Regions from separate parts of the Bradyrhizobium sp. LA2.1 genome, predicted to be linked through region 4. Evidence: riboswitches for the same ligand, from Rfam matches in the RefSeq annotation. Region 4 holds a riboswitch; each other region holds the start of a gene.
What was found. Region 4 has a riboswitch for cobalamin ahead of ABIB95_RS02220 (DUF1636 family protein). Riboswitches for the same ligand answer to the same signal wherever they lie in the genome.
Positions count from the first base shown of each region.

Region 1: linked by a shared signal. The riboswitch ahead of ABIB95_RS34585 (ribonucleoside-diphosphate reductase subunit alpha) and the one ahead of ABIB95_RS02220 (DUF1636 family protein) in region 4 are both predicted to bind cobalamin.
Region 2: linked by a shared signal. The riboswitch ahead of ABIB95_RS34570 (TonB-dependent receptor domain-containing protein) and the one ahead of ABIB95_RS02220 (DUF1636 family protein) in region 4 are both predicted to bind cobalamin.
Region 3: linked by a shared signal. The riboswitch ahead of ABIB95_RS07190 (TonB-dependent receptor) and the one ahead of ABIB95_RS02220 (DUF1636 family protein) in region 4 are both predicted to bind cobalamin.

Region 1 is NZ_JBEPQI010000023.1:90,483-96,424, forward strand. Features, by position in the region: gene ABIB95_RS34575 (DUF6925 family protein) at 1-391, shown strand, start outside; gene ABIB95_RS34580 (hypothetical protein) at 453-1,031, shown strand; cobalamin riboswitch at 1,145-1,362, shown strand; gene ABIB95_RS34585 (ribonucleoside-diphosphate reductase subunit alpha) at 1,485-4,388, shown strand; gene ABIB95_RS34590 (ribonucleotide-diphosphate reductase subunit beta) at 4,399-5,553, shown strand; gene ABIB95_RS34595 (GNAT family N-acetyltransferase) at 5,629-5,942, shown strand, end outside.
Region 2 is NZ_JBEPQI010000023.1:83,857-89,798, forward strand. Features, by position in the region: gene ABIB95_RS34540 (lytic transglycosylase domain-containing protein) at 1-27, opposite strand, end outside; gene ABIB95_RS34545 (adenylate/guanylate cyclase domain-containing protein) at 354-2,090, shown strand; gene ABIB95_RS34550 (hypothetical protein) at 2,217-2,393, shown strand; gene ABIB95_RS34555 (hypothetical protein) at 2,546-2,758, shown strand; gene ABIB95_RS34560 (hypothetical protein) at 2,861-3,118, shown strand; gene ABIB95_RS34565 (hypothetical protein) at 3,247-3,468, shown strand; cobalamin riboswitch at 3,544-3,757, shown strand; gene ABIB95_RS34570 (TonB-dependent receptor domain-containing protein) at 3,872-5,942, shown strand, end outside.
Region 3 is NZ_JBEPQI010000003.1:364,826-370,767, forward strand. Features, by position in the region: gene ABIB95_RS07190 (TonB-dependent receptor) at 1-2,026, opposite strand, end outside; cobalamin riboswitch at 2,227-2,434, opposite strand; gene ABIB95_RS07195 (hypothetical protein) at 2,666-3,031, shown strand; gene ABIB95_RS07200 (FixH family protein) at 3,134-3,526, shown strand; gene ABIB95_RS07205 (efflux RND transporter periplasmic adaptor subunit) at 3,611-5,044, shown strand; gene ABIB95_RS07210 (efflux RND transporter permease subunit) at 5,041-5,942, shown strand, end outside.
Region 4 is NZ_JBEPQI010000001.1:515,779-521,720, reverse strand. Features, by position in the region: gene ABIB95_RS02230 (cobyric acid synthase) at 1-1,138, opposite strand, end outside; gene cobO (cob(I)yrinic acid a,c-diamide adenosyltransferase) at 1,165-1,800, opposite strand; cobalamin riboswitch at 1,841-2,062, shown strand; gene ABIB95_RS02220 (DUF1636 family protein) at 2,159-2,533, shown strand; gene cobW (cobalamin biosynthesis protein CobW) at 2,530-3,579, shown strand; gene cobN (cobaltochelatase subunit CobN) at 3,579-5,942, shown strand, end outside.

The DNA of each region.
Region 1 (5,942 bases), on a different contig from region 4:
GCATCGCCGCACCCATGCCGCCAACGAGCCGCTGCCTGAGGGGTGGATCCCCTGCGCGCATCTCTATCCGGCCCATCCGCTCCGCGATCAGCTCGGCCGCAAGCGCGCTTTTCGGCCGGATCGTCACGCAGCCTTCCAGGCGCTGCTCGAACTCTATGGGCTGCCGGAGCTGACGGCGTGCAAGAGGGCCGTGGTCGAGGCGGTCGCGAAGGGGCGGGGACCTGAGATGATGACGCTTCCGCCCGATCGCACGGCGCGCGCCACCGTTCGCGTGGCCTTGCGTCAATTGGCTGCCATGGAGCCGCACACGGCGGCACTCGCCGCCTGGCTTGCCGCCTACGACCGGCGCGATCCAGCCGAGACTGAAGATCCCATGGAGGCTCTTCACTGAGTCAGACGTGATGCCGCGTTCCAGCAAAATTGTGCTACAAATCCCACAAGGAGATCGTTCCATGACTGTCACCATCCTGCCGCCCCACGCCGACCGTTTCCGCCTTCATCCGGTCACCTCGCGCCTCGCGCCGATGTTCTGCTTTGTGCTGCTGACGGTGTCATGCGCGCTCGCGAGCTTCGCGCTTGCCTGCGCGACGCCGTTTGCGGCGTTCGCCGTCGTCGCCGCCGCGATGCTGCCGATGCGTCCGGCGCTGCTCGTCGTCACCGGCGCCTGGCTCGTGAACCAGACCATCGGCTTCGGCGTGCTGCACTATCCCATCGATGGCAGCACCATCGCCTGGGGCTTTGTCATCGGTGCTGCCGCGTTGCTGTCGACGGCAGCGGCATCGACCGTTCTCCGCCTGCTGCCGCAGGGCCGCACGCCGCTGATGCTGGCCATCGCGCTCGTCGCCGCCTACGCCGCCTATGAGCTCGCGCTGCTTGCCGCGACGCCGTTCCTTGGCGGCGAGGGCGCGTTCACTGCGGCCATCGTGACGCGCATCGGGCTGACCAGCGCCGTCTGGCTCGCCGGCCTCGTCGCCGCCTGCGAGATCGTCCGCCTGGTCGATCCGTTCGGGCGCGCGATGCGGAACGCGTAATGCTGGATGTGCGTCATCCCAAGGGTTGCGCGAGCCCGGCGGGAATTCCCGCATTCCACAGGGAACAGGGTTCATGACCCGCAACGAATCGTTGACACCCGGCTGCATATGTCACCACATGTGGGCGTCACGGTTCCGCTGGATCGCAAGATTTAGTGGCTAAGAGGGAAGCCGGTGAACCGCGCGAGAGCGCGGAATTCCGGCGCTGCCCCCGCAACTGTCAGCAGCGAGCTGCTTCCGAACAATCGTCACTGGTGCCTTTCGCACCGGGAAGACGGGAAGTGGGCGACGACCTGCGAGCCAGGAGACCTGCCGCGACGATCTGAACGTCCACGGGCGGGGTGTCCGGCGGTCGCTTGCATGCACCGCCCGGCAACTCTGCTGCCGGCGTTTCTGCAGCGTCCTTCCTTACAGCCCCGTTCAAACACAACGCGCGCATCACGGGGCCCATTGATGTCACTGAACCTGCACGACGCGGACACCGCTTCCGCACCCATCGTTCATTTGCGTCCACTATCGCTTGCGCCTGCTTCGAGCGAGCCGGCCATGCAGATCATCCGCCGCAATGGAAAAGTCTCGCCGTTCGATTCCGCCAAGATCGCGGTCGCCATGACCAAGGCCTTCCTCGCGGTCGAAGGCACCAGCGCGGTCGCCTCGCGCCGCGTCCATGAGAGCGTGGAGCAGCTGACGGCCGAAGTCGTCACTGCGCTGATGCGGCGGGCAGGCGAGGGACGCACCTTCCATATCGAGGACGTGCAGGACCAGGTCGAGCTCGCCTTGATGCGGAGCGAGCACCACAAGGTCGCGCGCGCCTATGTGCTGTACCGCGAGGAGCGGTCGCGCCAGCGCGCCGAGGAGGCGGCCGCGGAAGTGACGCCCGCTGTCGCGCCGGCACTTCATGTCACGCTCGCCGACGGTTCGCGCGTTGGTCTCGACACCAAGCGGCTCGCGCTGATTATCGGCGAAGCCTGCGCCGGTCTCGACGGCGTCTCTGCGGCACCCGTGCTCACCGAGACCACCCGCAATCTCTACGACGGCATCAGCCAGGACGAACTGGCACTGGCCTCGATCATGGCCGCGCGCACGCTGGTCGAGCAGGAGCCGAACTACGCCTATGTCAGCGCGCGCCTGCTGCTGGACAAGCTGCGCGGCGAGGTGCTGTCCTATGTCCATGCCGTGCCGACCTCCGCCTCGCAGGCCGATATGGCTGTGCGCTATGCTGAATATTTCCCGGCCTATCTGAAGACCGGCATTGATGCCGAACTGCTCGATCCTGAGCTGGCCCGCTTCGACCTCGGCCGGATCGCGGCTGCACTCAAGCCCGAGCGCGACCTAAACTTCCAGTTCCTTGGCCTCCAGACGCTGTACGACCGCTACTTCCTGCACGTCCGCGGCAAGCGGATCGAATTGCCGCAGGCCTTCTTCATGCGTGTCGCGATGGGCTTGGCGGTGCGCGAAATCGATCGCGAGGCTAAGGCGATCGAATTCTATGACCTCCTGTCGTCGTTTGACTTCATGGCCTCGACGCCGACACTGTTCAATTCGGGTACGCTGCGTCCGCAATTGTCGTCCTGTTTTCTCACAACCGTCTCGGACGACCTCGACGGCATCTTCAAGTCGATCAAGCACAACGCACTGCTGGCAAAATATTCCGGCGGCCTCGGCAACGACTGGACGCCGGTGCGCGGCCTCGGCGCCCACATCAAGGGCACCAACGGCGAGAGCCAGGGCATTATTCCATTCCTGAAGGTTGCCAACGACACCGCGATTGCCGTCAACCAGGGCGGCAAGCGCAAGGGCGCGGTCTGCGCCTATCTGGAGACCTGGCACGTCGACATCGAGGAATTCCTCGACCTGCGCAAGAACACCGGCGACGACCGCCGCCGCACCCACGACATGAACACCGCCAATTGGGTGCCGGACCTGTTCATGCAGCGCGTCGATGCCGATGGCGAATGGACGCTGTTCTCGCCTGACGAGACGCCCGATTTGCACGATCTCTATGGCGAGGCGTTCAAGACGGCTTACGAGGCCTATGAGGCCAGGGCGAAAGCCGGCGGCATGCGCGTCTTCAAGACCGTGCGCGCGAGCGACCTCTGGCGTCGCATGCTGACCATGCTGTTCGAGACCGGTCATCCCTGGATCACCTTCAAGGACCCCTGCAATCTGCGTTCGCCGCAGCGGCACGTTGGCGTGATCCACTCGTCGAACCTCTGCACCGAGATCACGCTGAACACCTCCGCCGACGAGGTCGCGGTCTGCAATCTCGGCTCCGTCAACATGCTCAACCATGTCGGTCCCAATGGACTCGACCATGCCAAGCTGAAGCGGACGGTGACGACAGCAGTACGGATGCTCGACAACGTCATCGACATCAATTTCTACACGATCCCGGAAGCGCGGCGCTCCAACATGCGTCATCGTCCCGTCGGGCTCGGCCTGATGGGCTTTCAGGAAGCGCTTCAGGTCCAGCGCATTCCGACCGCGTCCGACGCGGCCGTGGCGTTTGCCGACACCAGCATGGAGGCAATCTCGTTCCACGCGATCGAAGCGTCGTCCGATCTCGCCGCGGAGCGCGGACGTTATCCGAGCTTCGAGGGCTCGCTGTGGTCGAAGGGCGTCTTGCCGCTCGACTCCATCCAGCTTCTCGCCGACGCGCGCGGTGGTCTCGACGTCGATCGCTCCGCGACGCTCGACTGGGATCGCCTCCGCAAGAAGGTCACGTCCAGCGGCATGCGCAACTCGAACGTCATGGCGATCGCGCCGACGGCGACGATCTCCAACATCTGTGGCGTCTCGCAGTCGATCGAGCCGAACTATCAGAACCTGTTCGTGAAATCGAACATGTCCGGCGACTTCACGGTCGTGAACGAGTTCCTGGTCCGCGACCTCAAGGCGAGGGGGCTTTGGGACGAGGTCATGGTCTCCGACCTCAAATATTTCGACGGCAGCGTCGGCCAGATCGACCGCGTTCCTGACGATCTGAAGGCGCTCTACGCCACCGCCTTCGAGATCGACAGCGCCTGGCTGATCGAGGCGGCCGCGCGCCGGCAGAAATGGATCGACCAGTCGCAGTCGCTCAACCTCTACATCGCCAATCCCTCCGGCAAGAAGCTCGATGCGCTCTACCGGCTGGCCTGGCGGCGCGGCTTGAAGACGACCTACTATTTGCGCTCGCACAGCGCCACGCATGTCGAGAAATCGACGTTGAAGGGCACCGACGGAAAGCTCAATGCGGTGTCCGCGTCTGTGGCGGTGTCGCACGCGCCGATCATGATACCGACCTCTGCGGTGCCGGACCTCGACGGCATCAAGGCCTGCCGGATCGACGATCCCGAATGCGAAGCGTGCCAGTGAGGAGATGACGATGCTTGACTGGTCCGATACCGAAACCACAGCGGCCGCTCCGGCCGTCTCAAGTCTCGCCACCGCACTGCGTCCGCAGACCCAGCTCAAGCTCGAGCCGGCCGACCCGACCGGCTTAGGTGCGATCGATCGCGCCGGCGGCCGCGTCTCGGTCGACGAGAAGCAGATGATCAACTGCCGCGCCGACGTCAACCAGCTGCTTCCGCTGAAGTACAAATGGGCCTGGGAGAAGTATCTTTCAGGCTGCAACAATCACTGGATGCCGACCGAAGTCTCGATGCAGGCCGACATCGCGCTATGGAAGTCGCGGGACGGGCTAACGGAGGACGAGCGGCGCGCGATCAAGCGCAATCTCGGCTTCTTCGCAGCCTCTGAATCGCTCGTCGCCAACAACATCGTGTTGGCGATCTACCGTCACCTCACCAATCCGGAGTGCCGGCAGTACCTCCTTCGGCAGGCCTTCGAGGAGGCGGTGCACACCCACACCTTCCAGTATATCGTCGAAAGCCTCGGCCTCGACGAGGGCGAGCTGTTCAACATGTACCGCGAGGTGCCGTCGATCACGGACAAGGCGGCCTGGGCGCTCAAGCACACGCAGCACCTGGACGATCCGTCGTTCCAGACGGGGACGCCGGATAGCGACCGCGCCTTCCTGCGCGATCTCGTCGCCTTCTATGTCGTGTTCGAGGGGATGTGGTTCTACACCGGCTTTGCGCAGATCCTGTCGCTCGGCCGCCGCAACAAGATGGTCGGCATCGCCGAGCAGTATCAATACATCCTGCGCGACGAGAGTATCCATCTCAACTTCGGCATCGACGTGATCAACCAGATCAAGATCGAGAACCCGCATCTGTGGACGGCGGCATTCCAGGACGAGGTTCGCGGCATGATCCGTGATGCGGCCGAGCTGGAAGCCGCCTACGGACGCGATACGATGCCGCGCGGCTTTCTTGGGCTCAACGCGGCGCTGTGCGAGCAGTACATGCACTTCATCGCCAACCGCCGCTGTGCGCAGATCGGGCTCGCTCCGGTGTTCGCCGAGGTCGAGAACCCGTTCCCGTGGATGTCCGAGGCAATGGATCTGAAGAAGGAGAAGAACTTCTTCGAGACCCGCGTCATCGAATACCAGAATGGTGGTGCGCTGACTTGGGAATAGCACCGATCATGGTTATGCCGCGGGCGTGTCACCTGTGCTTAAACGGTGGCACGCGTGCGACAGCAGGGGGATGAGGTGGAGATCCGACGAGACGATCCGACGGCGCCCTATGTCGCCGACTTGTTGGCACATCATCTCGAGGAGCTGCGCAGCGTGATGGCCGAGCGCGCGTTCGCTCTCGATGCCACCGGCCTTTCGGCTGCCACCGTGACCTTCTGGACGGCTTGGCAGGACGATGTCCTGCTCGGGTTCGGTGCGCTGAAGGAGCTGGATCATACGCATGGCGAGGTGAAGTCGATGCGTGCCGCGCCGGCTGCGCGGGGCACCGGGGTAGGGCGCGCACTGCTGAGCCATATCATCGCTGAAGCCCGCAAGCGGGGCTATGTGCA
Region 2 (5,942 bases), on a different contig from region 4:
CGCGAGCGAGCGTAGGCACTGGTTCATTCGATGGTCCCCCTGCGAAACCACTACAAACCAAGGTCCGCGACGACATGCGGCTTGAGAATCAAAGACGACACCCAAAACGATGCCACGACATCGTTTCGCAGTCCTCACGCTCCTTCAACAATGCGGCAAAATACCGATGGGAACTCGGGAACTTCCGAAATGGCGGAAAGGGTAATGCCTTCAACCTTTGTTAACGAATGGGGCTCGCGCGACGGTTGCGCGCGGTCAGGGGCGTCGCGAGGGCCAGATTGCGCGTGTTCCCGCCGCCAAAACCGGTGTATTGAGTTCCCAACCGGTCCTTTCAGCTCTTACCCCCACCGCTCATGCCACTTTTCAACCAGTCGATCAGGCGCAAGATCGTCGGGATCGCCCTCGGATTGATCGTCCTGATGCTGGTCACCGCGATTCTTTCGATGGTGATGTCGAGCCAGGTCGGTGTCCTGCTCGACGAGCTGACCGATCGCTACATTCCGGCCTATGGCCATCTGGCGCGCGCCAACATCCGCTCGCTGGAGCGCTCGGTGGCGCTGCGGCGGATGGTCATGATGAAGATGCAGGCCCCCTCGGAGGAGGAGGCCTACGCGGCGCGCCTGCGCGAATTCGAGGAGGCCGATCGGAAGATCGACGAGGAAGCCGAGGCCGCGCGCACGCACATCAACGCGATCATCGACGACAAGAGGACGCCTTCCGACAATGCCGGGCTGGCGCGGATCGAGACCCGCATCGAAACCGCTCTCACCGAGCTGCGTCACGACATGAATGAGGACCACGCAAAACTCCTCAAGCAGGTCGAAGGCAAGCAGATGACGGAGGCGCGCGGGACCCTGGAGCATCTCGACACCATACGCGACCAGTTCAACCAGAAGATCGACGCGATCCGCGCCGACATGCTGAAGCAGGTCTTCGCCAGTACGGCGACAGTGATCGGTCGCCAGCACCAGGCGATGATCATTTCGGGCATCGTCACCATCCTCGCGGCGGTGGTCGGATTTGCTTTCGCGCTCCTCGTCTCCAGTGGCATCACGCGACCGGTGCGGCTGTTGCTCGCCGGCACCCGCGAGGTCGAGGCGGGCCGCTTCGACAAGACCATCACGGTCTCGACCCAGGACGAGATCGGCGAACTCGCCGCCGCCTTCAATCGCATGATCGAGCAGCTGCGGCACAACGAGCGGATCCGTGAGACCTTTGGCCGCTATATCGATCCCAAGGTAGCGCAGGGGCTGATCGACCGCCCGGAGGTCGCCATCGACGGCCAGCGCCGGGTGATGACCATCATGTTCTCCGACATGAGCGGCTTCACCTCGATGAGCGAGGGCATGACCCCGCGCGGCCTCGTCAAGGTCATGAACCACTATTTCACGGTGATGTCCGCGCCGATCCGGAGCCATCGCGGCGTCATCGATAAATATATCGGCGATGCCATCATGGCCTATTGGGGCCCTCCCTTCATTGAGGAGGACGAGCCGGCGCTGTTCGCCTGCTACGCCGCCATCGACATGGCCGATGAGGTGCCGGCGTTGCAGAAGCAATTGCCTGACCTGCTCGGCATCCGCGCCATGCCAGGCCCTTGCGATCTGCGCATCGGGATTGCCACCGGCGAGGTCCTGACCGGCAGCATCGGCTCCGAGCTGATGATGAGCTTCACCGTGATGGGCGATGCCGTGAACCTCGCTTCGCGGCTCGAACTGGTCAACAAGATCTACGGCACGCGGATCCTGATCGCGCAGGCGACGGCGGACGCGATCGGATCGAACCTCGAGCTGCGCGAGATCGATCGTCTCGCGGTGGCCGGCCAAAGCGCATCGCAGGCCATTTTCGAGGTGATGAGCAAGGCGCACGGGCTCAGCGTCCCGCAGGAGAGTCTGCGCGCGCGCTACGCCGAAGGCCTCGCCGCCTACCGCGCGCAGCGTTTTGACGATGCTCGCGCCGCGTTCAATGCAGCGCTCGAAGCCGTGCCCGGCGACGGTCCCTCGCGCACGCTGCTCGGCCGCATCGCGCAGTTCGAGGCCAATCCGCCGGACGCAGCTTGGGATGGTGCCTGGCGGCTGGAGCAGAAATAGCCGTTCTTGCTGGGCTTGCACCGTCCTTGCTGGAAAAAACGTTTCTACTCGATAACGATGTTCGCCGTGACCTATTTCTCAGGCTTAGGTTTGACGTCCCTTGTGGCGTTTGATGGGGACACGCCGATGACAGAACTTCATGACAGGCTGGAACGGTTCGAGACGCTCACCGCCGAATGCGAGCTGATTGCCAAGCTCGCCACCGACAGCACCAAGCGCGAGTTCTATCTGAGACTCTCGGAGCAGTATCGTCAGCTGGCGGTGGATATGCGGAAGGCGATCGCGACCAAGGCCGCGGCCTGACGCCGCCTGCAATCCGTTCTTAATGTTTGGCGCGCATCCTTTGAGGATGCGAGCGTCGCGATCATGATTGCTCGCATTGGGAATGCCGAGGTCCGTTGCGGTGCAGCGCATCTCGCTGACGTCGCTTTGCCGCTCCTCACCAGGGCAATCCCATGCGCCTTCTCGCAGTCCTCATCTTCGCGCTCATGATGGCCGCCTGCAACCAGGAGCAGGACATCACCGGCTCGACCCCGGTCTGTGCGATGCGGAACTACAGCTCCTACAATCCCCGCGACATGAACCAGTGCGTTGCCGCCTGCAAGGCGTGCGACCACGGCAACACCGTCACCTGCACCACGTCATGCACCCTCAAGGGTGCCCACTGAGCGGCGGCGCTGGCTGGAGCTAGCGCTGAGGGTGCTCGGGCACCGGAACGATCCACATGGGTTAGTCATTGAAGGGGCAGGCAGGACGCGGAGTCCTATGGAATGGGTATGCTCGATCTCGGTCGGTTCCTGGTGTCGTGCTCGCATTGCGATGCATGGCCGATGGCGGCCAACGTCAAACGTTCGAGCTGGTCTTCGTCGCCGCACGAGGTCCGCTTCGTATGCCCGCGCTGTCGCAGCGAGGAGACCGCCATCATCTCGGCCTCCGGTGAGCTGACCCCGATCCGGCGCATCGACGCTCCGCTGCGCGACGTCACCGCGGCCTGGGCTCAGGCCCAGCGGCCAAGAGGTCGGGCGTAGCCCGCCCGTCACAGGACCAAGAGATCGGGCGTAGTCGGCTCTGCGCAACGCCTTGCGCGGTCCGTTTTTGGAACCCGGCCTACGCCGACGCGTTTCCGCTCCGACATCAACGCATCGAGGCCCTGCGAATGATCAGCGAGCATTTCGACACCCGCACCCGGATCAACATGAAGCTGGCGCTGGATCGGGTCTGCCGCAATCGCCCGGTCGGCGAGGACCATTGCTTTCGCAGGTCCGTTGCCGAGAACATCATCCGCTGCGCGCTCACAGGCCGCACCGGCATCGGCCAGCTCGTCGATGCCGGCGAGCGGGCGGTGATCAGGACGCGTTCGGAGCAGGAGCCGGCCTGATTGCGCCGGCTCAATCTCCGGTGCGGCGCTCTGACCGTGATGCAACCGGCCGATTGACTCTTCGCTTGCCCGCCCCGTAGATTGGCCGGTGACGGTTCTCCTCACGGAGATCAAAAGGGAACGTGGTGCGAGGTTTTCCCGATACCGGGATATTCTCAACGCCACGGCTGCCCCCGCAACTGTAAGCGGTGAATCTTTCGTCATATGCCACTGGGAATCTCGGTCCTGGGAAGGCGACGTAAGGTAACGACCCGCGAGCCAGGAGACCTGCCGTCAGCCGTGGTCACACGCGAAGATGTCGGTCGGGGAGTACAGACATTAGCTTCACCGGAGCAATCGAACGCTCCGCCGTGAAACCTCGTTCGCTGTGACGTGCCACTGACGTCATACCGAGGTTACAAGAGTGTCCCGTAATGTCTTTGCCGCCAGGCGCTTCCGCGCCGGCGTTGTCGCGTTCGTTTCCCTATATTCGCTCGATCTGTCCATTGCCCAGGCGCAGCAGTCGGCATCGCCCGATCTGCTGCCGCCGGTCGAGGTCGCGCCGACCGAGCGTCCGGCCAAGCCGCAAGTCGCGCGGCCTGGGCCCGACCAGCCCGAGCAGCGGCGCGTCGCTCGGCTGCCGAAGCCCGAGCTGGTGCCGGCGTCGTCTCCGGTTGCCGGGGTATCCGCGGCCAACCTGTTTCCGACGGTCGTCGTCAGTCCGACGGGTATTGTCACTCCGACCAATCTGGTTGCGAGCTCGGTGACGGTTCTGACCGCCAGAGACTTGGAGCGCGATCAGCGCCGGACCGCATCCGATGCACTGAGCGCGGTTCCCGGCCTCAATCTCGTGCAGACCGGCGGCCCCGGCGGACAGACGTCGATCTTCATGCGCGGAACGAATTCCAACCACACCAAGGTCCTGATCGACGGCATCGATGTCAGCGATCCCGGCAACCCGAACCGTTCGTTTGATTTCGGCCAGTTGCTCACCTCCGACATTCAGCAGATCGAAGTCCTGCGCGGTCCGCAGGGCGGTCTCTACGGCGCAGACGCGCTGGGGGGCGTGATCTCCATCGTGACGAAGAAGGGCGACGGTCCCGCCCGCGCCACCGGCTCGGTCGAGGGAGGCTCGTTCGGAACGTTCAATCAAACTGCAGGTCTGAGCGGTTCACAGGACCACTTCAACTATGCCTTCAACGTCGCGCATTTCCACGCGAACGACGTGCCGGTGACGCCGGTCGAATTGCTGCCGCCGGGGCAGAAGGCGATCGGCAATTATTACGACAACATGACCTACTCGACGAAGCTTGGCGTCGAATTGAGCGAAAACCTGACGCTCAATAGCGTGGCGCGGTACACCGACGCCACCCTGCGCTTTACCGGAGACACCTTCGATCCCGTCACATCCGCGAGCTTTCCCGCGGCCGCGCAAAGCACGCAGACGGTGCACCAGCTCTTCACGCGCGGGGAGGCGGTCTGGTCCGCTCTCGACGACCGGATGAAAAGCTATTTCGGCGTCAACTACACCAATCACTGGAACTACAACATCTCGCCCGGCGACGCGATGGCCACGATCACGACCGGCGACCGCGTCAAGTATGATTGGCACACCACGACCCAGCTCGCGCCCAACAACAATGTCATCATTGGTGCGGAGCATGAGACCGAAACACTGCAAACGGCGACGGTCTCGGCGCAAAACGTCAACAAGGCCGGATATATGGAGCTGCAGTCCCAGTTCCGGGATCGCGTCTTCTTCACGGCCAACGTCCGGCAGGACGATAACGAGCGGTTTGGGGAACATCCGACCTTTCGTCTGGCGTCTGCCATGATCGTGCCGGTCACGGATACGAAGTTCAAGGGAAGCTACGGCACGGGGTTCAAGGCGCCAACGCTCAACCAGCTTTACGTCAGCTTTCCCGCGTTCTTCTTCTTTGCAAATCCCAACCTCAGGCCCGAGGAAAGCGTCGGATACGACGCCGGCTTCGAGCAACCCTTGTTTGGCGATCGTGTCCGCTTCGGGTCGACCTACTTCCGTAACAACATTACCGACCTGATCCAGAGCACGTTCGATCCCGTGACGTTCACGAGCACCAACACCAATATCGGCAAGGCGATCACGGAGGGCACGGAGAGCTTCGTCGCGGCTGCGATCACCGACCGGCTTCGCGTTCGTGCCGACTACACTTTTACCCGCGCAGTGGATGCAACGGCGGGACTGGAGCTGCTGAGGCGTCCGAAGGAGAAGTGGAGCGCAAATGTCATCTGGAATCCGATCGACCCGCTCACATTGTCCGCAACAGTGTTGCACGTCGGGAGTTTCGTCGATGGCAACCGCGACTTCAGCATTCTGCGTCTGCTGGCTCCGGCCTACACTGTCGTCAACGTCGCAGCCGAATATCTGGTCACCGACCAGGTGAAGGTGTTCGGCCGGGTCGATAATCTCGCCAATGTGCACTATCAAAATCCGACCGGCTTTCTGCAGCCGGGAC
Region 3 (5,942 bases), on a different contig from region 4:
TCGGAACGTTGGGCGGTGTCTTGCCCGAATAGGACTGGAAGTCGCCATTGCCGTCGACATAGGTGAAATCGATGAAGCGCGACTGCACGAAGGCGACGTTGCCCCATAGTTTCAGGCCCGCGACCGGATTGACCGCGGCGGCGATCTCGACGCCCTTGGAGGCCATCTTGCCGGCGACGTTGAAGAGGATGCCGCTTTCGGGGACGTAGACGTTCTTGCGCTCGATGTCGAAGGCCGAGAACGTGGCCTCCGCGCGCTTGTCGGCCGACAGCACTTTCACGCCGGTCTCGTAGGTCCGCGACGTCGTGAGCAGCAGCGGCGTCGTGGGCCTGAGGATGAAGATGTTCGCCACCGTCGGGTCGGCTGCCGTCGCGTACTGGCTGTAAAGCATCACGCCGGGCGCGATGTCCCAGGTGTAACCGATGCGTCCGGTGACCGGATTGAACGTCTTCGAGAAAGGATAGTTGGCTTTCAGGAGGCCATTCTCGTCGAAGCGGGTCCGCGACAGCTCGATATTCTCAAAACGGATGCCGCCGATCAGCGCAAAGGTCGAGGTCAGCTTGAGCCGGTCCTCGAACGACAGCGAGGCGGTGTCGAGATGGGTGTAGATCTTCTCGTCGCTGCGCGGGCCGTAGAGGCCGCGGTCCGGATTGAGGAGGTCGACGTAGTCATTGAAGAACAGCGTGTCCTGCGAGACGTTGAACTGGTTGCTGCTCGCCGCCACGGTGGCGACGAAGCGATTGTCCATTCCGCCGAGATTGGAATTGACGGTGAGGTCGGTGATGTTGCCGTAGAGCCGCTGCGCGTGATCGAGCGCCAGGCGCTCGCGGTAGATGCTCTGCGCGCCTGCGAAATTGCCTACGGTCTGGTCGAACGACGAGATCTCGTTGTTGAACCAGTGCCGGTGGGCGTCATAGCCATAGACCTGGCTCTTCAGCGAGATGTTGTTGGTGATGTCCCATTGAAAGCCGCTGCGCAGCCAGAGCTCGTTGGCGCCGCTGTGATTGTCGAGCACGTTGTAGTTCGTGGTCAGCGTGCGCGCGTCGATGGTGACCGGGACCGGCGTGCCGCCGCCGAGGTAATAGTTGCTCCAAAGGCCGGAGACGACGCCGTACGTCGGCACGATGCCCGGCGCGTTCGCCGGCACCAGCGGCGTCCCCCAGTAGAAGCGGTCGTTGTCCTGCCTGTATTCGGTCGCGCCCCAGATCTTCAGGTTCTCGTTGACGCGATAGTTCAGCTGGCCCGAGACGTTGCTGAGCTTCGAATAGGTGTCGTCGATAAAGCCCTTGTTGTTGAAATGGCTGATGTCGAAGCGGTAGTCGAGGCCGTTGATCAGCGTGCTGCCGCCCGAGCCGTATCCGGCGCGATAGCCGTTGAAGGAATCGTAGGAGGTGAAGGCGTCGTTGACGATTGGTCCGGTGTGCGGCGCCTTGTTCACGTAGTTGATGGCGCCGCCGGTCGCACCGAGGCCCGCCACCAGCGAGTCCGGTCCCTTGATGATCTCGACCTGCTGGAGGCCAGCCACGTCCATGGGACGGCCGGTCATGGTCGACGGCCCGATCGGGATGCCGTTGTAGAGCGTGGAGATCTGGTCGCCGGAAAAGCCACGCATCGAGAAGATGGCGGGCGCGCCGGGCGCATCGCCGCCGGTGACGCCGACTGCAGCCTTGGCGACGTCGGTCGTGGTCCGGATGCCCAGGTTCTGCATCGTCTGCTGACTGATGACCTCGACGGTCGCCGGCATCTCGCGCGCCGTGATGCCGAGCCGGGAGCCGACGTCGGTGACGGCTGCCGTGTTGAGCGGCGTCTGCACCGGGCCGCTCGGAGCTTGCGTGGCCGGAACGGCGACAGCAGGGGCGCCACGATTGCGTCCCGCGGCGCGCCGGGCGGCGCGCTGCTTCTGAGTGCCGGGGCTGACGGCAGGAGCCTGTCGCGGCGCAGGCGGCGACACGATCACCGGGCCGACCTCCCGGGAGCGGTTGTCCTGCGCCGCGCTTTGCGCGAGCGCCGCGGACGACAAGGACACCGACGAGAGCAGAGTAATCAGGAAAGCACGCGATAACGCTGGCCTTGCGCCAGCACGGAAATGAAGATTTTGCACGACAACGCTCTGCGGCGACGCAAACAAACCGTCACCGCGGTTGCCTTAGTCATCCACCTTCGCCCCAGGCGGCGGATGCACCGGCTACTTGTCCGACATCAGGGCACCCCGCCCAATGCGTTCGCGCGTGACCATGGCTGGTAGCAGGTTTCCTGGCTCGCGGGTCATCGCCTTCGACCACCTTCCCAGAGGCCCAAGCGGGGCTCCAGTGGTTTGTTTGGTCGTCGACTATCCGCCTACAGTTGCGGGGGCAGCCGCGGAATTGCCCACTGAGGTGGACGCACCGCATTCCCTTGAAGAGTCCTTGCGGACACTACCGATCACGAAACTGGCATCAGGGGATGAGCGCGTCAACATCCGCGCGGGCTGCTGGACGGGCCGGTCGGTCGATGGTGGCCTTGTGTTGCTGTTTTGCACGATAGTCCGAAGGGGTGCGTCGAAACGTCCAACCCGGCCTCCGGACGAGCCTGGGTAACGAACGCTTGACCACGATCAATGACTGCCTTTGGTGTCCGAATATGCTACTGAGGCCGAGTTCCGGCCCGACAAGGTAAGTCGATATTGATGCAGTTCGTCCGTACCATCGTGGCAGTCGCCATCGCCATATCCCTGGCGATGCTGCCGGTTGGCGCGTCCGCGGCGAACCTCGCAATGTCGTCGGATGGCATGCAGACGGCCATGCACATGAACGGCGACGCCGACATGTCGATGGACGATTGTTGTCCCGACATGAAGGGAACGGGCTCCCATAGCGGCGGCTACAAGTGCGGTATGGGCTTCTGCTGCGTTGGTGGGATCATCGCGCTCGGTGATGTCAGGCCCGTGGCGTTCGAACGTCTCGCGGTCGTGGCCAGCACGATGGCTATCCCCCCGGATCAGGTCGTTTCCTTCCGCGGCGGCAGTCCTCCTTTCCGACCTCCTCGAATCTGATCTCGCAAAGCCCGAGACGCGAGCGGCAGGCCTGCTCGCGACGACGACTGACGTGCGCGCTTCAAGCGCCACGGCGAAAGATCAATTCATGAGGACAGGACAATGCTTTCCAAGATCAGCACCGCGGCTCTCGCCGCCACCCTTTCGCTTGCCGCTTCCGCCGCGATGGCGGGCGCGGGCGACTACGCCTTCGAGCCCGTCACTCCGCAGATGAAGAAGGGCGAAGACGTCACGCTCGCCGTTCGCCTGACGAACAAGCAGACCGGCAAGCCGATACCGGACGCGGTCATCTTCAAGACCCGCCTCGACATGGCCCCGGACGGGATGGCCGAGATGGAATCGGCGGTCGCGCCGCTGCCGTCCAGGGAGCCGGGTGTGTACGCCTTCAAGACGGACCTGCCGATGGCTGGCCGCTACCAGATGACGCTGTCTGTGAAGGTGCAGGGCGAACCGGAGACGGTCACCGGCAAGGTGATGGTCACGGCGGTCAAGTGAGCGTTCGGGCGCTGCCCGGCAGCGCCCGACATTCCCCTTTTTCCTTCACACGGACGCGCGCTCCCGGGCGCGCGGATACACGACATGAAAACGCTGCGTCTCCTGACGGCCCTTGCGCTGGGCGGCGGCCTGGTCCTGGCCGGCTACTACTGGCATTCGAACGGTGCGGGCTGGCTCGCTGAGGCCGACATATCATCGGCTGCGGCTGCCGCGGAGCGAACGCCGCTCTACTACCGCGATCCAAGTGGTGCGCCGCTCTGGTCTGCTGGTCCGAAGAACGACGACCGCGGGCGGGACTATCTGCCGGTCTACGACGACGATGGAGCGGCCGTCGCGCCGGCGCCACCGAAGGCGCAGGCGGCTTCGCCGCGAAAAATCCTCTACTACCGCAATCCCATGGGGCTGCCCGATACGTCGACCGTCCCAAAGAAGGATCCGATGGGGATGGACTATGTCGCCGTTTACGAAGGCGACGACACCGACGACGGCACGGTGAAGCTGTCGCCCGGCAAGATCCAACGCGCGGGCGTGAAGTCCGAGCCCGTCGCGCAGCGCTCGATCCGGGTCTCGGTGAAGGCGCCCGGCACGATCCAGCTCGATGAACGCCGCGTGTCGGTGATCGCGATGCGCGCCGAAAGCTTCGTGCAGAAGGTCGCCGACGTGACGACCGGCACGCGCGTGAAGGCCGGCCAGCCGCTGATGGAAATCTACAGTTCGGCGGTGGCGTCCGCGGCGGCGGAATATCTCGCGACGATCACCTCCAAGACGGTCGGCGGTGTCGAGATGTACGGCCGCGGCTCGCGACAGCGGCTGGTCAATCTCGACGTTCCCGAGTCCGTCATTGCGGAGATGGACAAGACGCACACCGCGCCCGTCGCCATACGCTGGTCTGCGCCGCGCGACGGGGTCGTGCTCGAGCGCAACGCGATCGAAGGCATGCGGGCCAATCCCGGCGACGTCCTGTTCCGGATCGCGGACACCTCGGTCGTCTGGGCGCTGGTCGACGTGGCCGAGCGCGATCTCGGCAACATCGCGGTGGGCCAGTCGGTCGCGGTGCGCGCGCGCAGTTTCCCCGGCCGAACCTTCACCGGGACAATCGCCGTCGTCTATCCGCAGGTGAACCGCGACACGCGAACCGTTCGCATCAGGATCGAGCTTGCCAATCCGGACGCGGTGCTGCTGCCCGACATGTACGTCGATGCCGACATCGACACGGCCGATGCCGCGCCCGTCCTGACGATACAGGACAGCGCGGTGCTCGACACCGGCAGCCGGCAGGCCGTCCTCGTCGACAAGGGGGAAGGGCGCTTCGAACCGCGGGAAGTCAAGCTCGGCCGTCGCGGCGGCGGTTATGTCGAGGTGCGCCAGGGTCTCGCGGACGGCGAGGCGGTGGTGACCTCCGCAAACTTCCTGATCGATGCGGAAAGCAACCTGAAGGCGGCGCTGAAGGGGTTTGGCGAGGCGGCATCCCATGCCACCGACGCCGGCCCTGGCAATGCAACGGGAGATCACAAATGATCGCCCGCATCATCGCCTGGTCGGCGCGCAATCTGGTGCTCGTGCTGTTCGGGACCGGCTTCGCGGCCGCCGTCGGCCTCTACGCCCTGGTTCACCTTCCGCTGGATGCGATTCCGGATCTCTCGGACACGCAGGTCATCGTCTACACCGAGTATCCCGGCCAGGCGCCGCAAGTGATCGAGGATCAGGTCACCTATCCGCTGACGACGGCGATGCTCACCGTGCCGAAATCGAAGGTCGTCCGCGGCTTCTCGTTCTTCGGCGTCTCCTTCGTCTACGTGATCTTCGAGGACGGCACCGACATCTATTGGGCGCGGTCGCGCGTCATGGAATTCCTGAACGGCGCGGCGTCCAGGCTTCCCGCCGGCGTCACCCCGACCATCGGACCCGACGCGACCGGCGTCGGCTGGGTCTACCAATACGCCGTGGTATCGAAGGAATTGAACCTGGCGGACACGCGCACGATCCAGGACTGGAATCTGAAGTTCGCGCTGGCCAAGGCCGAAGGCGTCGCCGAGGTCGCCAGCGTCGGCGGCTTCGTCAAGCAGTACAACGTGGTCCTCGACCCGCAGCGGATGCGCGACCGCGGCATCAGCATGCAAAAAATACGTGAGGCGATCCGCGCCAGCAACGCCGACGTCGGCGGCCGCACCGTCGAGCTCTCCGAGTTCGAATACGTCATCCGCGGCAAGGGCTACATCAAGAGCATCAACGATCTCGGCAACATCGTGCTGAAGACGAGCAACGGCACCCCGGTGCTGCTGCGGGACGTCGCCAGCGTCGAGCTCGGGCCGGACGAGCGGCGCGGCATCGCCGAATTGAACGGCGAAGGCGAGGTCGCAAGCGGCATCGTGCTGCAGCGGTTCGGCGTCAACGCCCTCGACGTCATCGAAAACGT
Region 4 (5,942 bases):
CATGCACGGCCGCGACGCGCGTCAGTGTCTTCTGCGGGCTCATCATTGTCGCGACGTCCAGAAGTCCGAGACCCGGCGTGTCGCCGGCAGGGCCTTCGATGCCATCAGGGTCTGCGACGCTGCGCCCGAGCATCTGATAGCCGCCGCAGAGGCCAAGCACATGGCCGCCGCGGCGGTGATGCGCCAGGAGATCGATGTCCCAGCCCTGCGCGCGCAGGAAGGCGAGATCGCCGCGGGTGGACTTTGAGCCGGGGATGATGACGAGGCGGACGTCGCCGGGGATAGCTTCGCCCGGCCGCACCATCACGAGATCGACGCCAGGTTCGAGCTTCAGCGGATCGAGATCATCGAAATTGGCGATCCGCGACAGCACGAGGCAGGCGATCTTGCACTGGCCCGGCTTGCGCGCGTCGCTCAGGCCCAGCGCATCCTCGGCCGGCAGCTCGCCGGCGCGCGCGAACCAGGGCAGCACGCCAAGGCCGCGCCACGCGGTCTTCTGCTCGATCAGCTTGTAGCCGTCGTCGAACAGCGAGGGATCGCCGCGGAACTTGTTGATGACGAAACCCTGGATCATCGCGGCATCGTCGGGGTCGATCACCGTCTTGATGCCGACGAGCTGGGCGATGACGCCGCCGCGGTCGATGTCGCCGACCAGCACGACGGGCACGTCGGCCTTGCGCGCAAAGCCCATATTGGCGATGTCGGCCTTGCGCAGGTTGACCTCGGCCGGGCTGCCGGCGCCTTCGACCAGCACCAGATCGGCGCGCGCTTTCAGCCTCTCGAAACTTTCCAGCACCGCGCCCATCAGCGACGGTTTCATCGCCGCATATTCACGCGCCCGCGCGGTCGCGATGCGCTTTCCCTGCACGATGATTTGTGCGCCGACATCGGTCTCGGGCTTCAGCAGCACCGGGTTCATGTCGGTGTGCGGCTCGACGCCGGCGGCCAGCGCCTGCAGCGCCTGGGCGCGACCGATCTCACCGCCGTCGACGGTGACGGCCGCGTTGTTCGACATGTTCTGCGGCTTGAAGGGCAGCACGCGCAGGCCGCGCCGCGTGAAGGCGCGGGCGAGGCCGGCGACGATGAGCGACTTGCCCACGTCCGAGCCGGCCCCCTGGATCATCAGTGCGCGCGCCATGGTGTTTTCAGAACCTGGGGCCGTGCTCAGAACTCGACGCCGGCTTGCGCCTTGATGCCGGAGCGGAAGGGGTGCTTCACCAGCGTCATCTCGGTGACGAGATCGGCGATCTCGATCAGCTCGTCCTTGGCGTTGCGCCCGGTGAGCACGACATGCGTCATCGGCGGCTTGTGCGTTTTCAGGAAGTCGACGACCTCGGCGATGTCGAGATAGTCATAGCGCAGCGCGATGTTGATCTCGTCGAGCACGACCATGCGCAGATTGGAATCTGATATCAGCTCCTTGGCCTTCGCCCAGCCGGCCTGCGCCGCGGCGATGTCGCGGGCACGGTCCTGCGTCTCCCAGGTGAAACCTTCGCCCATCGCATGGAACTGGCAGAGCTCGCCGAAATGGCCGGTGAGCAGGCGCCGTTCGCCGGTGTCCCAGGCACCCTTGATGAACTGCACGACCGCGCATGGGAAGCCATGGGCGACACAGCGGACGATCATGCCGAAGGCGGAGGAGGACTTGCCCTTGCCGGCGCCGGTGTGGACGATGATGAGGCCCTTCTCGCCGCTCTTGGTCGCCATGATCTTGTCGCGGGCGACCTTGATCTTCGCCATTTTCGCGGCGTGGCGGGCGTCGGTTTCCTCGGCCGTTTGGGTATCCGGTTCAGGCGTCATCTGACAGGGTCCTTCGGCTTGACAAGAGGCGGCCGGGGGCAAATGGTGGCCCGGCGTTGGTTCCTGTCCTATGACAGGCGAAGAGGGAATGCGATAGGGTCCGAATCGACAAGATTCGGGTCCAAACTGCAGCCGCCCCCGCGACCGTGACCGGAGAGATGCCCGAAGCCACTGATCCCCCAGGGGATCGGGAAGGCGGGGATCGAAGGGCCAAAAGCCCTGCTCCGCAAGCCGGGAGACCTGCCAGCGCGGACGAGTTTTGGACCGGCGGACGGGGTGTTCCGCGACGGGGAAACGGACCTTCGGGGGAATGGTCCGTGTGCCTCTTCGCCTCCCGCTGTTTATCCTGGAAGAGGCGATGACCGTCACACTTCACGTCTGTATTACCTGCCGTGCCGGCCAGACGCTCGACGAGGGTGAGACGACGCCCGGAAAGCGCCTGCATGGTGCGATCCTCGACGCCGGCGTGCCTGAGGGCGTCAATGTGGTTCCCGTTGAATGCCTGTCGGCATGCAGCCAGGGCTGCTCGGTTGCGCTCAGCGCGCCCGGCCGCTGGTCCTATGTCTATGGCCGCTTGTCAGAGGCCCATGCGAGCGACGTGGTCGCGGGTGCTGCTGCCTATGCCGCCGCGCCCGACGGCCTCGTGCCTTGGCGCAGCCGTCCCGAAATCTTCCGCAAGCAGTCGCTTGCCCGCATTCCCCCCATTGCCGTGTTGCCGGAGGCCGCCGAATGAACTCGCTCGCAAAAGTCCCCGTGACGGTGGTCACCGGTTTTCTCGGCTCAGGCAAGACGACGCTGATCCAGCATCTGCTCGCAAACCCCGACGGCAAGAAGCTCGCCGTGCTCGTCAACGAGTTCGGCAGCGAGGGCGTCGACGGCGAGATCCTGAAGTCCTGCGCCGATGCCAATTGCCCGGAGGAGAACATCGTCGAGCTCGCCAATGGCTGCATCTGCTGCACCGTTGCGGACGATTTCATTCCGACCATGGAAAAGCTGCTGGCGCGCCCCGTGCGGCCCGATCACATCCTGATCGAGACTTCTGGCTTGGCGCTGCCAAAACCGCTGCTGAAGGCGTTCGACTGGCCGGAGATCCGCTCGCGCATCACGGTCGACGGCGTGATCGCACTCGCCGATGCCGAGGCTGTCGCCGCCGGCCGTTTTGCGCCGGACCCGGCTGCGGTGGAAGCGCAGCGCGCGGCGGATGGAAATCTCGATCACGAGACGCCGCTGTCGGAAGTGTTCGAGGACCAGATCGCCTGCGCCGACATTGTGCTGCTGACCAAGGCCGATCTTGCGGGCGCTGCAGGGATCGAAGCCGCCAAGGCCGCCATCACCGCGGAGATGCCGCGCCGCGTGCCGATGCTATCCGTCACCGATGGCGCGATCGATGCGCGCGTGATCCTCGGGCTCGGCGCCGCCGCAGAGAACGATCTCGCCGCGCGCCCCTCGCATCACGACGGCGAGGAGGATCACGAGCACGACGATTTCGCCTCCGTCGTGATCGATCTTCCTGAAATCAGCGACATCGACGCACTGGTCGCGTCGGTGCAGCGTCTTTCGCGCGAGCAGAACGTGCTGCGCGTCAAGGGCTATATCGCGGTCGCGGGCAAGCCGATGCGCCTGTTGCTGCAAGCGGTCGGCGAGCGCGTGCGCCACCAGTTCGACAAGCCCTGGGGCGCAGCTCTCAGGCAGTCGAAGCTTGTCGTGATCGGCGAGCACGGCGATATCGACGAGGCCGCGATCAAGGTCGGACTTGGGCTTTCAGGATCTGGTATCTGATGCACGTCGTCTTCCGCGAGAGCCGCGGTCTCGAGGAGACCGCGACGCCAAGGGACATCGGCCAGGACCCGGCCGATCTCGTGGTGCTCTCGTACTCGGATTCCGACCTTGCCGCGTTCGCGGCCGGCTGGCGACGCGGCCGCAACAGCCTGCCGTCGCTGCGGCTCGCCAATCTCGCGGAGCTGCGGCATCCGTTGTCGGTCGACACCTATATCGAGCGCACGCTGTCGCAGGCGCGCGGCATCCTGGTGCGCCTGATCGGCGGTGAGCCCTACTGGCCGTACGGGCTCGCGGCCCTCCAGCAGCTGGCGAAGAACCGCGACATCGTGCTGGCCGTGCTGCCGGCCGACGGCCGCGACGACACGCGGCTCGATGCTTACTCGACCCTGCCGGTTTCGACGCTGCGCCGGCTCAAGGTGCTCTGCGACACCGGCGGTCCCGTTGCAGCCCAGGCCGCGATTGCGCAGCTCGCGCTGGCCTCGGGCCTTTACGCAGGCCCGGTCGTCGGCGAGATGAACTTGCCTGAGATGGGCTTTTACGATCCCGCGCGCGGCGTCATTGCTGCGCCGATGGCAGGCGAGAGAAAGCCGCTCGCGCTCGTGACCTTCTATCGTTCCTATCTCACCGCCGCGGATACCGGGCCGGTCGACGCCCTGATCGCGGCGCTGCGCGAGCGCGGCTTTGACGCGTACGGCGTGTTCGTCACCTCGCTGAAGGCTCCGGGCGTTGCGGATTGGCTGCAAACGTATTTCGCGACGAATCCTCCGGCCGCGATCGTCAACGCGACGGCGTTCTCGGCGATGGGCGACGACGGCACGACACCGTTCGATGCTGCATCATGTCCCGTCTTCCAGGTCGCGCTCTCATCGGCACGGCGCGAAGACTGGGCGGAGTCGCTGCGCGGCCTGTCGCCCGGCGATCTCGCGATGCATGTGGTGCTGCCGGAGGTCGACGGCCGCCTGTTCGCGGGCGTGGTGAGCTTCAAATCGGCCGCGGAGCGTGATCCCGATCTGCAATTTTCGCATCTGGCCCACCGGCCCGATGAGGAGCGCGTCAAGGCCGTCGCCGCGCGCGTTGCGGCCTGGCGGCGCCTCGCGGAGACGCCAGTCGCCGAGAAGCGGGTGGCGCTCGTTCTCTCGAACTACCCGGGCCGTCCGCATCAGATCGCGCATGCGGTTGGTCTCGATGCGCTGGCGTCGGTCGAGGCATTGCTGTCTGACCTGACCGAGGCCGGCTTCGATGTTGCGCCGGTCCAGGCGCTCGGCGAGACGCTGCTCAAGCAGAACTTGACCTGGAGCGTCGCCGACTACCGCGCGGCGCTCTCGCGCCTGCCGCAAGCCTTGCAGGATGATCTCGCGCAGGCCCGGGGGGCGCCGGAGACCGATCCGAGCTGCCGCGACGGCGCGTTCCATTTCGCTGCGATCCGATGCGGCCAATCGATCATCGCGGTTCAGCCCGAGCGCGGCGATGCGACCACGCGCGATGCCGACTATCACGATCTCGCCCGCACGCCGCGCCATGCCTATGTCGCGTTCTATCTCTGGCTCCGCGGGCAGACCATCGATGCCGTTGTGCACATGGGCGCCCATGGCACGCTGGAATGGCTGCCCGGGAAATCCGTCGCGCTGTCCTCACACTGCTGGCCGGAAGCCCTGATCGGCGATCTGCCGGTCATCTATCCCTTCATCGTCAACGATCCCGGCGAGGCCGCGCAGGCCAAGCGGCGCTTGGGTGCCGTCACTATCGGCCATCTGCCGCCGCCGCTGGAACAATCCGCGGTGCCGGACGGCCTGCGCCGGCTCGAACGGCTGCTGGACGAATATTCGACCGCCGATGGGCTCGATCCCGCGCGCCGTCAGCGCCTGATTTCTGCGATCCGCGACGAAGCGCGCGCCGCGGGCCTCGAGGACGATCTTGGTCTGGATGCCTCGGCAGCACCGGCGGAAGCGATCCCACGGATCGATCGCTTCGTCTGCGATCTCAAGGAGAGCCAGTTCGGCGACGGCTTGCACGTGTTCGGCCGCGGCGCCTGCGCCGATGCGGAGCGCGATGCGTTGCGTTCCGCCCTGGCGGGACAGCGCGTTGCGCCGGGGCCATCGGGCTCGCCGTATCGCGGACGCCAGGACGTGGTGCCGACCGGACGCAATCTCTTTGCCGTTGATCCGCGCGCGGTGCCGACGCCGTCGGCGCATGCGCAAGGCATCAGGCTCGCGGAAGAGCTGCTGCGTCGCCATTTGCAGGATCACGGCGACTGGCCGAAAGGCCTCGTGGTCGATCTCTGGGGCTCCGCGACGATGCGGACCGCCGGCGAGGAGTTTGCCATGGCGCTGCATCTCGCCGGCCTTGCGCCGCGCTGGGATCAC